Regions from separate parts of the Tepidamorphus sp. 3E244 genome, predicted to be linked through region 1. Evidence: predicted binding sites of a transcription regulator. Region 1 holds the regulator's gene; each other region holds the start of a gene.
The links. The regulator LexA, encoded in region 1, represses DNA repair genes until DNA is damaged. The targets are predictions, from matches to a motif close to TGTTCNNNNTGTGTTCNG.

Region 1 (3,611 bases):
GATGTTCACAGCCGTATTGCTCGACAGACCCGCGCTGACCTTGCGCAACGTCGCCATCGCGGCAATCGCGATCATCGTCTTCAAGCCGTCCGCAGTGCTGGAGGCTGGTTTCCAGATGTCGTTCGCGGCAACCGCGGCACTGGTCAGCATCTACGAGACGACGCGCAGGCGACGGCTGCAAAAGGACGAAGAGGTCTTCGCCACGCGGCGGTTCGCGGGGCTGCGCTTCTTCCTGACCGCACTCGTCATCACCGCGCTTGTCGGTGGCCTGTCAACCGCGCCGTTCGCCGCCTACCACTTCAACCGGTTCGCGCCTTATGGCCTTCTCGGCAACGTGCTCGCCATGCCGATCGTAAGCTTCTGGGTCATGCCGTCCGCGGTGATTTCAGGCCTCGCCATGCCGCTGGGGCTGGAAGTTTTGCCGCTGAAGTTGATGGGGGCGGGCGTCGATGCCGTCGTCGCGGTCGCAAGCTGGGTTGCAAGCCTGTCCCATGCCGAGATGCCGGTTGCTGCTTTCCCTGCGCTGTCGCTCTGGCTGACAGCGCTCGCCCTTATGTGGCTCGTCATCTGGCGCGGGGCATGGCGCTATGCCGGGGCCGCGGTCGGCATGGTGCTGGCGATCGGGGCGGCGCAAGCCTCGCGCCCGCCGGACATTCTCATCGACCGGGACGGAGACCTTGCCGCCATCCAGACCGGCAACGGAGAACTGGTTTTCGCGGCGAAACGCAAGGCGGGGTTCGTCATCGAGACATGGCTGCGGCGCAGCGGCGATCCGAGACCGTTGGAGGAGGGGCTGGCGGCTGTTGCGCGTTGCGACGCAACCGCGTGCCGCGTGACCGCGGCAACAGCGCGGGGACAGCCGGTCACCGTGTCGCTGCAAGCGAAGGAGCAGACCGCTCTCGATGCCTGCGATGGGGCGGATATCGTCGTCCTGTCAGCTTACACGCAGAGGCCGGCAAGTTGCGCGGCACGTCTTGCGGTCACCACCGACATGCTGGAGGACCGCGGCGCGCTCGGCATCCGCGTCGATTCTGCCAGCAACGCAAGCGCTCTGGCTTTCGAAGTGACGGGCGCGAACGACGCGCGCCGTCACCGGATCTGGCATCGTGCGCAACCCGGGCCAGACAGTCCGGACGCAGAGCAGGGCGCTCAGTAGCGGCGGAACAGGCCCGCCAGCCGGCCCTGGATTCGCACCCGGTCCGGACCGAAGATGCGCGTCTCGTAGTTCGGGTTGGCGGCTTCCAGCGCGATGGACGCACCCTTGCGCCGCAGGCGCTTGAGGGTCGCTTCCTCGTCATCGACCAGCGCAACGACGATCTCGCCCGTATCGGCGGTATCGGACTTGCGGATCAGGACCGTATCGCCATCGAGAATGCCGGCCTCGATCATGGAGTCGCCACGCACTTCCAGCGCGAAATGTTCGCCGGTGGTGAGCATGTCTGCCGGGACCGAGATGGTGTGCGAGTGGGTCTGGATCGCCTCGATGGGCGTACCGGCCGCGATGCGCCCCATCACCGGGATCGCAACGGAATCACTGCCGCTGTCACTGTGGGAATCCTCACGCGGCGGCTGCCGCTTGCCAAGCCCGCCTTCCACCACATTTGGCGAGAATCCACGACCGCGCGAAGCGGGCATGGCAGGGGACATGGCATCCGGCAGCTTGACGATTTCCAGCGCACGGGCGCGGTGCGGCAGGCGGCGAATGAAGCCGCGCTCTTCCAGCGCCGTGATCAGCCGGTGGATGCCGGACTTGGACCGCAGGTCCAGCGCTTCCTTCATCTCGTCGAACGAAGGCGGAACGCCGGATTCTTTCAACCGCTCGTGAATGAACAAAAGGAGTTCACGTTGCTTGCGTGTCAGCATGGCCAGGTCCGCTCGCTGTCTGTCCGGGTCATTCGCGTGACTGCCTGTAGGCGCCAATGCGAAGAATCGGCATGTACAAATCAGGAACATTGTCTACATGTTCCGAACTTGTTCTACAACCGTAAATGTTCGGTAAATGTTCGGGGTGGGGTTCCGCCGCGTCAGCCGCGTCAATCGATGGACGGAAGCAGCGAGACGTAGCGGCACGGCTCACCCGCGTCCGCTTTCGGGGCATGGGGCGGCCGCACGACCAGCACGTCCGTGCGCCCCAGTGTCGCCAGCATGGAGCTGTCCTGCCGCGAGAAGGGATGCGCCACGTGGAGGCCGTTCTCTATGGCAAGCCGCGCCCGGACATAGTCCTGCCGGTGGTCGTTCTCCGGCATCTCGCGGCCCAGTACGGCATGGTCGGGTTCTTCGGCCTGCTGCACCCCGAGCAGCGCACGCGCCAGCGGCACGAGAAACAGTCGCGCGCAGACGATGGCCGACACCGGGTTGCCTGGGAGGCCGATGAAGGACTGCTCGCCGCGTCGCCCGAACATCAGCGGCTTGCCGGGGCGCATGGCGATCTTCCAGAAGCCCATCTCGACGCCGAGATCGGCCAGCACATCCTGCATGTGGTCGTGGTCGCCAACGGATGCGCCACCCGTGGTGACCACGGCATCCGCTCCGGCTTCGACAGCCTGCGCAAGCTTTGCGGCGATGATCTTGCGATCATCCGGCGCGACGCCGAGGTCGGTGGCCTCGGCCCCTGCCATGCGTAGCATTGCGGCGACGCCGAAATTGTTGGAGGCGACGATCTGGTCCGGGCCGACATTCTCGCCGGGCAGCACGAGTTCATCGCCGGTCGAGAGAATCGCGAAGCGCGGCTTGCGGCGAACGGGAACGGTGGCATGACCCATGGCAGCGGCAAGCGCGACGCGGGCAGGCGTCAGGACCCTGCCGGCGTCGAGAAGTGCATCGCCCTCGCTGAAATCCATGCCGCGCGGGCGCACGAAGCGGCCCGCCTCGGTTGCAGGCACGCGGATCGTGTCGCCGTCGCGCGCGACGTTTTCCTGGATGACGATGGTGTCCGCCCCGTCCGGCAGTGGCGCTCCGGTAAAGATGCGCACGGCCTCGCCAGCGTTCAGGGTGCCGTCGAAGCGCGCGCCTGCCGCAGCCGACCCGATGACGCGCAGTGACGTGTCGCTTTCAACGTCGCTCGCGCGCACGGCGTAGCCATCCATGGCGGAGGTTGCCCAAGGCGGCTGGGTGCGTGTCGCGGCCATTGGTTCAGCGAGAACGCGCAGGTCTGCCACGGCAATGCCGACCTGCTCGGTTCCCGTCGGCTTTGCGCCCGACAGAAGCCGCGCCAAAGCCTCGTCGACGGGCAGCAGGCTCATGCGGGCTCGGCGGAATAGTCGCCGGATTTGCCGCCGGACTTGTTCAGCAGCCGGATGCCGGAAATCGTCATGCCGCGATCAACCGCCTTCACCATGTCGTAGACCGTGAGGCAGGCGACGGAGCAGGCGATCAGCGCCTCCATCTCGACGCCGGTCTGGCCGGTCAGGCGGGCCTCTGCGGTGACGCGCACGCGGCTGTTTTCCGGCTCGGGAACCAGCTCGACCGAGACCTTCGACAGCATCAGCGGATGGCAGAGTGGAATGAGTTCGTGCGTCTTCTTGGCGGCCATGATGCCGGCGATGCGGGCCACGGCGAGAACGTCGCCCTTCTTGGTCTCGCCGGAGACGATCAGGTCCAGCGTTTCCGGC
Region 2 (3,611 bases), on a different contig from region 1:
AAGTTTCTTTCGCAGGCTTGAGAATCGCAGCCCCGAAATGCCCGGCCTCGGCCAGCACGGCATCGACCTCGGCGCGTGACCGGCAATTGTGAGCGAGCGCCACGCCACCGAAGCCGGACGCGGATACGGCGCCATCTTCGATGCCTGCATCAGCGGCAAGTTCGGTGCGCGGCCACAGTGCGAGGATCATGCCCGCCAACTGGAAGAAGACAACGCCATCAGGACCCGGATGGCGCTGCCATCCGAGTCCCTGTTCGTAGAAATTCGCGGATCGTTGAAGATCACCGACGCCCAGCGTGACAAGAGAAAGCCGCTGCTCCATGACCCTGTCTCTCCGCTCGCTTCGTTGCCTTATGCCTCGGCAGCGTCGTCGTCCTCGCCGGGATCTTCGCCCAGCATCTTGTCGGCTATCAGACCAGCGCCCTGGCGAACCTTGCGCTCGATCTCCTCGGCAACTTCCGGGTTCTCGCGCAGGAAGTTCTTGGCGTTCTCGCGACCCTGTCCGAGCCGCTGGCTGTCATAGGAGAACCACGCGCCGGACTTCTCGACGATGCCACCCTTCACGCCAAGGTCGATCAGCTCGCCAAGACGCGAGATGCCTTCACCATACATGATGTCGAACTCGACCTCGCGGAACGGCGGAGCCACCTTGTTCTTCACGACCTTCACGCGGGTGTGGTTGCCGACAACCTCGTCGCGGTCCTTGATCGCGCCGATGCGGCGAATGTCGAGGCGCACGGACGCGTAGAACTTCAGCGCGTTGCCGCCGGTCGTCGTTTCCGGGCTGCCATACATGACGCCGATCTTCATGCGGATCTGGTTGATGAAGATGACGATGCACTTGGACTTGTTGATGGAGCCGGTGAGCTTGCGCAGTGCCTGGCTCATCAGGCGTGCCTGGAGACCGGGGAGCTGGTCGCCCATCTCGCCTTCCAGTTCCGCACGCGGGGTGAGCGCTGCCACCGAATCGATGACCACCATGTCGATGGCCCCGGAACGCACCAGCGTGTCGGCTATTTCAAGCGACTGTTCGCCGGTATCGGGCTGGGAGATCAGCAAGTCATCGACCTGCACACCAAGCTTGCGGGCATAGACGGCATCAAGCGCATGCTCGGCATCGACGAAGGCGCAGATGCCGCCGCGCTTCTGCGCTTCGGCCACGCAGTGTAGCGCAAGCGTCGTCTTGCCTGAGGATTCCGGCCCGTAAATCTCGATGATGCGTCCGCGAGGAATACCGCCGATGCCCAGTGCAAGGTCGAGACCGAGCGAGCCGGTGGGGATCGACTGGACCTCCACCACCTGCCCGTCCTTGCCGAGCCTCATGATCGAGCCCTTGCCGAACTGCCGTTCGATCTGGCCGAGTGCGGCTTCCAGAGCCTTGGTCTTGTCCATAGAGCCACCTTCCACGAGGCGAAGCGTTGATTGCGCCATCAGATTCGTCCCTTCTCTACCACATTCGCGCCAAGAGCAGATCACTCTTGCGGACCAGACCTTTTGCCCGGCGCCACGGAAGCGCCTGACAGGTATGTACACGAAATGTTCTAGTAGAACAAGTAGAGAACACGCTTCTCGGAGATGAAGCGCTCTAGTCCTGCGACATCACCGTTTTCACGGTCTCCGCGAGGGTCTTCAGGTTGAAGGGCTTGGGCAGGAAGTGGAATGTCTCGTTCTCGTCGAGATTGCGCTTGAAGGCGTCGTCCGCGTAGCCCGAGACGAAGATGATCTTCAGTTCCTTGTTGGTCTTGCGCATCTCGCGCAGCATTGTCGGACCGTCCATTTCCGGCATCACCACGTCGGAGAGTACGAGGTCCACCTTGCCGCCCATTTCCGCCATCCGGTCGAGGGCCTCAAGGCCGGTCGCGGCCTCCACCACCGTGTATCCGGCAGCCGACAGCGCGCGCGCGGCGAAGGCACGCACGGCGTCTTCATCCTCCACGATGAGGATTGCACCCTGACCGGTGAGGTCCTTGATTTCCGCCTTCGCCACTTGGCCCGCGGAGCCGGCGTCGCTCGCCTCGCAGCGCGGCAGGAAGATGCGGAACGTGGTGCCTGCGCCCACTTCCGAGTCGCAGAAGATGAAGCCGCCCGTCTGCTTCACGATGCCGTATACGGTCGAAAGTCCAAGCCCTGTCCCCTTGCCTACTTCCTTCGTCGAGAAGAACGGATCGAATATCTTGTCCATGATGTCGCGCGGAATGCCGGTTCCGGTGTCGTGCACTTCCGTCAGCACGTAATCGCCTTCCGGCAGCAGGGCGTGGTTGAAGTCTGCCGTATCCTCTGCCGGGACATTGCGCGTGTTGATGACGAGCTCACCGCCGTCGGGCATTGCGTCGCGCGCGTTCACCGCGAGATTGATGATGACCTGTTCGAGCTGTGTCAGGTCCGCCTTCACCGGCCACAGGTCACGCCCGCGCCCGAGCTCCAGCTTGACCTTCGCACCGATCAGGCGGCGCAGGAGAACAGCAAGCTCCGAGATCGCGTCGTTGAGGCGCAGCACCTGCGGACGCAGGGTCTGGCGGCGCGAGAAGGCGAGAAGCTGGCGCACGAGGCCTGCCGCGCGCTGCGCGTTCTCCTTGATCGACTTGATGTCGTTGAAGGACGGGTCGGTGGTGGAATGGCTGGCCAGCAGCAGGTCGGAAAAGCCGATGATGGCGGTGAGCACGTTGTTGAAATCGTGCGCGATGCCACCGGCAAGCTGGCCGACCGCCTGCATCTTCTGGCTCTGGGCGAACTGCTCTTCCAGCGCCTTCTGCTCTGTGATGTCGAGTGCGTAGACAATAGCCGACTCGCCGTCGCCTTCCGCATCCCCCACCGGCGTCACGAAGAAACGCGCCTTGCGCTTGTCTTGGCCCGCAAGCTGAACGTCCACCGGCTCGAAGTCGGAGACGCCGCCAACCGCCCGCTCCACGTGCTCGCGAAGCGCTGCCTGGTCGGCTTCCGCCACCGTGTCGTAGATCGAGGCCCCGCGCGGTCCGGCGCCTTCAGAGGCATTGGCCAGCAGTGCACCGAAGGTCTGCGCGAACGGCGCATTGGTGCGCTGGGTGCGGCCTTCCGCGTCGATGGTCGCGATGGAGAACGGCGAGGAGTTGAAGAAGCGCGCAAAGCGCACTTCCACCGCGCGCAGCGGGTCGGCCTCGTCCCCGGTCGCGGAGCGGTTGAGCACGAGCGTGCGCGAGGGGATCGCCGTGCCGTCCGGCTGGTAGGCGACCTTGTGCACGAGCCGCACGGGCAATGATTTGCCGTTGCGGCGCAGCAGGTCGAGGTCGAAGGTCTCAGTGCGCACTTCCCCCGGTGCGGGCGCAAGGTGGTTGATGAGGGCGGCCCCGTCACCGGAGACGAGCTGCGCCAGCGGCACGGTCCCGCGCTCGAAATCGCCAAGGTCGCGCCCCAGCCATGCAGCCAGCGTCGCGTTGATATAGACGATGTTGCCGCTGCCATCGATCGACAGGAAGCCCGCCGGCGCGTGGTCGAGATAGTCGATCGCGCCCTGCAGTTCGACGAAGGCGTTTTCCTGCCGTTCCCGGTCGCGGGTGATGTCGGAGACCTGCCACACGCGCTTGGACCCGCTCGGCGAACCGGACTCCACCAGCGGCTGAACGCGCACACGGTAC
Region 3 (3,611 bases), on a different contig from region 1:
TCCAGTTCCTTCTGTCCGGTGTCGCGGATGGAGGAATTGTTGGCGCCCATGCCCGCGAAGAATACGTCCGTGGTCTTTTCCATCGGTTCGGGCAGAAGCTTCTCGTTCCACGGACGAAGCCCGAGCGAGATCGGGTGCATCTTGTCGATCAAGCGCCGGTAGCGTTCCTTCTTGCGAAACCGCGCCGTGGGCATGTCGTTGTGGATGGACCGCATGAATATCTGCCAGCGATCGAGCGGTATCTCACGCTTGTAGACGATGTCGGCCCGCTCCCACATCGGCAGCAGCGGCCGCGTGATGAAGGTTGAGTCCGACGGATCGTGCAGGACAAACGGAACATCGGCTGACCACCGCAGCACCCTGTCACCGAAAACGCGGGCCAGCGGCACGCCCCGCTTGACCACGCGACGGTTGGCAACGAGCCGGGCCAGCGCGCCGAACCCCTCGCTGGCGCGCTCCGTTCCGCGTGACAGGAATATGCCGTCGATATTTGGGTCGCGAACCAGCGATATGATCTTCGGCAACCGCGCGGTCGTGAAGCTGAAGGTGCCGTCATCCTCTTCATCGAGCGGATCGGGATCCGTCGAGATGAACGTGGTCTGATCGGGATAGACGACCTTCACCAGAGGCTCACGACCCATTTCTATCAATCTCATCCAGACGTCCTCGTATCCGGTGCGGGCGCGCGCCTTTTCGCGACCTGTCTGCACGCGACGCGTCCAACCGTCAACGCGATGCCGGGGCGGGCGGCACAGCACGTCGCTGAGCCGAGGATCACAACAGGTGCGAGGAGAAGAGAAACAATTGTGCAGCGCAGTAGACAAAACTATAAGCATCAACACATAACGTCGCCGGAGCACCTCGCCTGCACAGCAATTCCACTTTGTTTATTTTATTTGTAGTTGTCGCCGATACCTTCATTTAAGCAAGACTCTCCAGTATTCGGAACGATACGCGCCTGAAGCATTTGTCCTTTCGCAAAACCAATCAAACCAACGCGAAAGGAAAGACGATGAGACTTCAGAACAAGACAATTCGCACAGCTCTGAACAAGACTCGCCTGGTTGCTCCCGCCGTTGGGTTGGCTCTTATGGCGAGCGTCAGTTTCAGTGCTCTTGCACAGGACGCCGGCGGTATCGGCGGTGGCATTGGTGGCGGCATCGGCGGTGGTGGCGCAGGTGCCGGTGCAGGCATCGGTGGAGGCGGCATTGGCGCCGGTGCAGGTGCCGGCATCGGTGGCGACGGTGCGGATGCAGGCATCGGTGCCAGTGTCGGCGGCGTCGATGGGTCCGCTTCCGCCAGTATCGGCAGCGGCAGTGCGGACGCGGATGCTAGCGTCAGCACGGGCGGCACGCAGGGTACGGCCTCCATCAGCGTCGGCCGCACCAGCACGGATGCGGATGTCAGCGTCGGAACGCTCGGCACGCAGGGTGACGCGTCCGTTTCGGTCGGCGGCGACACGACAGCGAGTGCCAGTGCCGGCCTCTCCACGGGCGATACCGGCCAGATCGGTTCGCTTGCCGGCATGAGCCGCGGCGAACTCAGCGCCGCCTTCGGTGCACTTGGCTCCGGGGAAGTTGCCGAACTGCGCAAGACCTGCCGCGACGTGCTTGCAGCACCCGCCGGATATTCGGCAAATACGCTCAAGGTCTGCAAGGTCATCGCTTCGCTCTGACCCGGTGATCCGGCCATCGGATGACTGAAACGGTGAAACAAGACGGGGCGGCAGCACACACACTGCCGCCCTCTTTTCTCGTCATGTTGGGTGCTCGGAATTGGTGGATCGACGACGCACAACAGGTCGCGCCGCTGGAAACTGGCGATCCGCCTCGCATATGTCCATATTGCAGCACGAAACGCGAACACGAATCAGGACGATTGGACCTCCGCCACCGTATGTCAGCGCGCAACGCACCGCTTGAACCACCCGCCCCCCCACAGGGCGGCATCGCCGCGCGCGCACGCGCCGCAGCTGCCCCGCCCTATCTCGACGGGCTGAACCCGGAGCAGCGCGAGGCGGTGGAAACGACGGACGGTCCGGTCCTCGTTCTGGCCGGTGCAGGCACCGGCAAGACGCGGGTGCTGACGACGCGTATCGCCCACATTCTGGCGACCGGGCGCGCACGTCCCGGCCAGATCCTCGCGGTGACTTTCACCAACAAGGCCGCGCGCGAGATGAAGCATCGCATCGGCTCGCTGATCGGCCAGTCGGTGGAGGGCATGGCCTGGCTTGGCACGTTCCACGCCATCGGCGTGAAGATCCTGCGCACCCATGCCGAACTCGCCGGCCTCAAGCGCAACTTCACGATCCTCGACACCGACGACCAGATCCGCCTGCTGAAGCAGATCATCCAGGCCGAGAACATCGACGACAAGCGCTGGCCCGCCCGGCAACTCGCCTCGCATATTGATGGCTGGAAGAACCGCGGCATGACGCCGGACAAGGTGCCGCAGGGCGAGGCCTTCGCCTTTGCCAACGGGCGTGGCGCGGAACTCTACCAGATGTACCAGGACCGGCTGCGCGTGCTGAACGCGGTCGATTTCGGCGACCTTCTGCTGGAGACCCTCGATATCCTGCACAAGCACCCGGACGTGCTGGCCGAGTACCAGCGCCGCTTTCGCTACGTGCTGGTCGACGAGTACCAGGACACCAACGTCGTCCAGTATCTCTGGCTTAAGCTGCTCGCCCGGCGCGAGGACGGCAACCCCGGCAACATTGCCTGCGTGGGCGACGACGACCAGTCGATCTACGGCTGGCGCGGGGCCGACGTCGACAACATCCTGCGCTTCGAGAAGGATTTTCCGGGTGCCAAGGTCGTGCGGCTGGAGCGCAACTACCGCTCCAAGGCGCATATCCTGACCGCCGCGTCGCATCTGATCGCCCACAACGAGGGCCGCCTCGGCAAGACCCTGCACACCGACGACGACGATGGCGAGAAGGTCATGGTCGCCTGCGCGTGGGACAGCGAGGAAGAGGCCCGTCTCATCGGCGAGGAGATCGAGCGTCTCCAGCGCGGTGGAGAAAGCCTGAACGAGATCGCCATTCTCGTGCGCGCGTCGTTCCAGATGCGCGAGTTCGAAGACCGCTTCGTGACGCTCGGCCTCCCCTATCGCGTCATCGGCGGTCCGCGCTTTTATGAGCGCGCCGAAATTCGCGATGCGATGGCCTACTTCCGCGTGCTGGTGCAGCCCGCCGACGATCTCGCCTTCGAGCGCATCGTCAACACGCCGCGCCGCGGTCTTGGCGATGCGACGCTGAAGATCCTGCATGCCTATGCGCGCGCCAACTCGGTACCGCTGATACAGGCCGCCGCGGTCATCATCGAAACGGAAGAGCTGAAGCCCAAGCCGCGCAAGTCGCTGCGCGACGTGCTCGACATGTTCGAACGCTGGCGCAACGAACTGGATTCCACCGCCCATACCGAGCTCGCGCCAATCATCCTCGATGAGTCCGGCTACACGCAGATGTGGCTCGACGACAAGTCGCCGGATGCGCCGGGACGGCTGGAAAACCTGAAGGAACTCGTGCGCTCCATGGAGCCGTATGAATCCATGGCCGGCTTCCTCGAACACGTCTCGCTGGTGATGGATGCCGAAACCGGTGCCGAGCA
Region 4 (3,611 bases), 960 kb from region 1:
TCGGGTGTGCCTTGTTGCCGTCCTCGTCCTTCAGGCGTTCGCCGCCAGTGCACAGCGGGAACAGCCAGTCGGAGCGCATCTGCACCCCGTCATTCAGTTCCTTCATCGCTTCGTAGTTGAAGGTGTAGCCCTTGGCATTGGCATCGCGCGACGCCCAGATCATCGTCTCGTGGGCATTGGTGAAGCGCATGCCACGAAAGTTCGGCATCGGGTTCGATTTGCGCCACACGATGTCATTCAGCACCCAGAAGCCCAGGTCCTGCAGGCTCGCGCCGACGCGGAAGATGTTGTGATAGGAGCCGATCACCCACAGCGTGCCGGTGGGCTTCAGCACGCGGCGGCAGGCCAGCAGCCAGGCGCGCGTGAAGGCGTCGTAGTGCTCGAAGCTGGAAAACTTGTCCCAGTCGTCGTCCACAGCATCGACCTTGGAATTGTCCGGCCGGTGCAGCGCGCCGTCGAGTTGAAGGTAGTAGGGCGGATCGGCGAAGACGAGATCCACCGATTTTTCCGGCATCTTCGCCATCTCGGCGATGCAATCGCCCACGTGAATCTTGTCGAGGAACGTGTCGAGGGCGGGATGAAGGCCGCAATCCGAAGACGGACCGCCAGCCTTCGCCTTGGAGAGCGAACGCATGAACAACTGACCCTTACGCAATACAAAACAGGTACTGCCCGACAGGGTAAATGGTTGTGGTAAAGCGGTGATTAACCGCGACGCGCCGCAACCAGCGCCGCGACGGGGGCGAAGGTTTCGCGGTGGAGCGCGCAAGGACCGAGCCGCGTCAGCGCGTCCATGTGGGCCGGCGTGCCGTAGCCCATGTGCCGGTCGAAGCCGTAGCCCGGAAAGGCGCGCTCGGCCCGCGTCATCAGCCTGTCGCGGGCGACCTTGGCGACGATGGAGGCCGCCGAGATGGCGGCGTGGCGCGCATCGCCCTTGATGATGGCGATGGACACACTCTCGCGACCGGGCAACTGGTCGCGCCCGTCGACGAGGATGGTGCGCGGGGCGCGGTTTAGGCCCGAGACAGCCCGGTTCATCGCCCACAGGGTCGCGCCGCGAATGTTCAGGACCGCGATCCGGCGCGGTGAGGCGGCGCACACGCTCACCGTCGCGCAGGCCATGATCTGCTTGAAAAGCTCTTCGCGGCGTTCGGCTGTCAGGACCTTGGAATCGTCGAGGCCGTCCGGCACGCAATCGGGGTCGAGGATGACGGCCGCCGTCACCACCGGGCCTGCGATGGGACCGCGACCGGCTTCATCCACGCCGGCCGTCTGCGCGCAAAGTTCCGGCACCGGGTCGCATTCGCGCCGGATATCACGGAAGAAATCGCCAGTGCGGGCAGGTGCGGTCATCCCCGCACTGGGCCAGACTCGCTTTCGATTTTCAAGATCAGCGCTCTTTTCGGGATCGGCAAAAGCCGATCAGAACAGCGCCAGCTGCGCCCCGCGCTTCAATGGCTTCTCGAACAGGTCCGTGCGCAGGCTCACCCGCTCCCGGTTCATCTTGTTCCTGTCCGTCGCGATCTCGAAGCGCCGTCCGATGGACCATGCGACCGGTCCGGTGCCGCGCATCCGGCTGCCGAAATCGGCGTCGTAGTCCTTGCCGCCGCGCATCTGCCTGACCAGCGACATGACCTTGCCCGCGCGGTCCGGCACGTTGCAATTGAGCCAGTCGACGAACAGGTCGCGCACCTCAAGCGGCAGACGCAGCATGACGTACCCGGCCTCGCGCGCACCGGCGGCGGAGGCTGCCGCCAAGATCGACTCGATCTCGCTGTCGTTGAGCCCCGGAATGACCGGCGCGACCATGACCGTCGTCGGAATACCGGCCTCCGTCAGCCGCAGGATAGCCTCCAGCCGTCGTTGCGGGGTGGATGCACGCGGCTCCATGTTGCGGGCAAGCTCGCGGTCCATGGTGGTGATCGACAGCGCCACCTTGGCCAGACCCTTCTCCGCCATCGGCCCGAGGATATCGATGTCGCGGGTTACCAGGTGGTTCTTGGTGACGATGCCGACGGGGTGGTTGTGCCGCGCCAGCACCTGCAGGACCTTGCGCGTGATGCGGTGCGTCCGCTCGATGGGCTGGTAGGGGTCGGTGTTGGTGCCCATGGCGATGGTGCGCGGCTCGTAGCCTTCTGCCGCCAGTTCGGTTTCCAGCAGTTCTGCCGCGTTCGGCTTGGCGAACAGCTTGGTTTCGAAATCCAGCCCCGGCGACAGGCCCATATAGGCGTGCGTCGGGCGCGCGAAGCAATACGAGCAGCCGTGCTCGCAGCCGCGATACGGGTTGATCGACCGGTCGAAGGAAATGTCGGGCGACTGGTTGCGGGTGATGATCTTGCGCGGGGTCTCGGTCGTCACCTGCGTCTTCACGCCGGGCAACTCGGCAAGGCTCTCCCAGCCGTCATCGAAGCTTTCCAGCCGGAACCGCTCGTAGCGACCGGACGCATTGGTCCCGCTGCCGCGCCCGCGGCGCAGGTGGGGCTCGATCCGTGCGGCAGGCCCGCCCGCCGCCGGGCTGGAACCGCCGGGGGAAGTGGTGCCACGGGTGCCGGCGGCGGTGCGGTCTGCGTCGGCCGGGGGGAGGCCGGAAAGGGATTGCCTTGCGCTCATTGCGATTCCATCTCGTTGGAACGAGAACATAACAGGAACATAAACGCTATACAAACAGTTTCGTGGCGGCGGGCTTGCCGGTGCTGCGACGCAACATGCTATAAGTTCGACATGCTGAGCATCGTCATCCCGACACTGAATGCCGAACGCACCCTGGGCGCGTGCCTCTCTGCACTCGTCAACGCGGCTGCGGACGGAATGGTTGCCGAAGTGGTGATCGCCGATGGCGGATCGACGGATATGGGTCCGCGCATTGCCGACGAGATGGGCTGCGAACTCGTGACCTGCGAGCGCGGGCGCGGCCAGCAACTGGCAGCCGGGGCCGGTGCCGCGCGCCGTGGCGACTGGCTGATGTTCCTGCACGCCGACACGGTGCTGGAAGACGGCTGGCACCACGAGGTGAAGTCCTTCATCGAGACGAGCCAGATGCGCGGTCGTGAGCAGGCGGCGACCTTCTCGTTCCGGCTGGACGATTTCGGCTTCGCGGCACGCTGGCTGGAGCGGATGGTGTCGCTGCGCTGCGCGCTCTTCGCGCTGCCCTATGGCGACCAGGGCCTGCTGATGCCGCGCCGCATGTATGAAAGCCTCGGCGGCTACCGCGAACTGCCGCTGATGGAGGATGTGGACCTCGTGCGCCGCATCGGGCGCTCGCGCCTCGTCATGCTGCGCTCCGGTGCGGTGACCAGTGCCGAGCGCTACCGCGAGAACGGCTATGTCCGCCGCTCCCTGCGCAATCTCGGCTGCCTCGCACTCTACTATTTCCGCGTGCCGCCGCGCGTCATCTCCCGCATCTACGGCTGATCACTTCCATGTTGGGCCGCGAACGCCGCCTCGTCATCATGGCGAAGGAGCCACGCATGGGCCGCGTGAAGTCGCGGCTGGCGGCATCCATCGGCACCGTGCCGGCGACCATGTTCCAGCGCGTCACGCTGGACCGCTTGCTGCGCGCTCTCTCCGCCGACCCGCGCTGGCAAACCGCCATGGCCGTCGCGCCGGATACC

Region 2: a site for LexA is predicted at 1,546-1,563, ahead of recA (recombinase RecA). Genes of this name have one in related genera too.
Region 3: a site for LexA is predicted at 1,848-1,865, ahead of ACKTEK_RS10415 (UvrD-helicase domain-containing protein). Genes of this name have one in related genera too.
Region 4: a site for LexA is predicted at 2,633-2,650, ahead of ACKTEK_RS02085 (PA0069 family radical SAM protein). Genes of this name have one in related genera too.

The regions. Positions count from the first base shown of each region.
Region 1 is NZ_JBJXCY010000001.1:1,399,924-1,403,534, forward strand. Features, by position in the region: gene ACKTEK_RS06585 (ComEC/Rec2 family competence protein) at 1-1,156, shown strand, start outside; gene lexA (transcriptional repressor LexA) at 1,150-1,863, opposite strand; gene glp (gephyrin-like molybdotransferase Glp) at 2,034-3,242, opposite strand; gene moaC (cyclic pyranopterin monophosphate synthase MoaC) at 3,239-3,611, opposite strand, start outside.
Region 2 is NZ_JBJXCY010000002.1:159,190-162,800, forward strand. Features, by position in the region: gene ACKTEK_RS09595 (VOC family protein) at 1-322, opposite strand, end outside; gene recA (recombinase RecA) at 352-1,431, opposite strand; gene cckA (cell cycle histidine kinase CckA) at 1,586-3,611, opposite strand, start outside.
Region 3 is NZ_JBJXCY010000002.1:327,101-330,711, forward strand. Features, by position in the region: gene ACKTEK_RS10405 (glycosyltransferase) at 1-710, opposite strand, end outside; gene ACKTEK_RS10410 (hypothetical protein) at 1,091-1,675, shown strand; gene ACKTEK_RS10415 (UvrD-helicase domain-containing protein) at 1,897-3,611, shown strand, end outside.
Region 4 is NZ_JBJXCY010000001.1:441,528-445,138, forward strand. Features, by position in the region: gene ACKTEK_RS02075 (site-specific DNA-methyltransferase) at 1-634, opposite strand, end outside; gene ACKTEK_RS02080 (ribonuclease HII) at 706-1,353, opposite strand; gene ACKTEK_RS02085 (PA0069 family radical SAM protein) at 1,423-2,610, opposite strand; gene ACKTEK_RS02090 (TIGR04283 family arsenosugar biosynthesis glycosyltransferase) at 2,722-3,411, shown strand; gene ACKTEK_RS02095 (DUF2064 domain-containing protein) at 3,420-3,611, shown strand, end outside.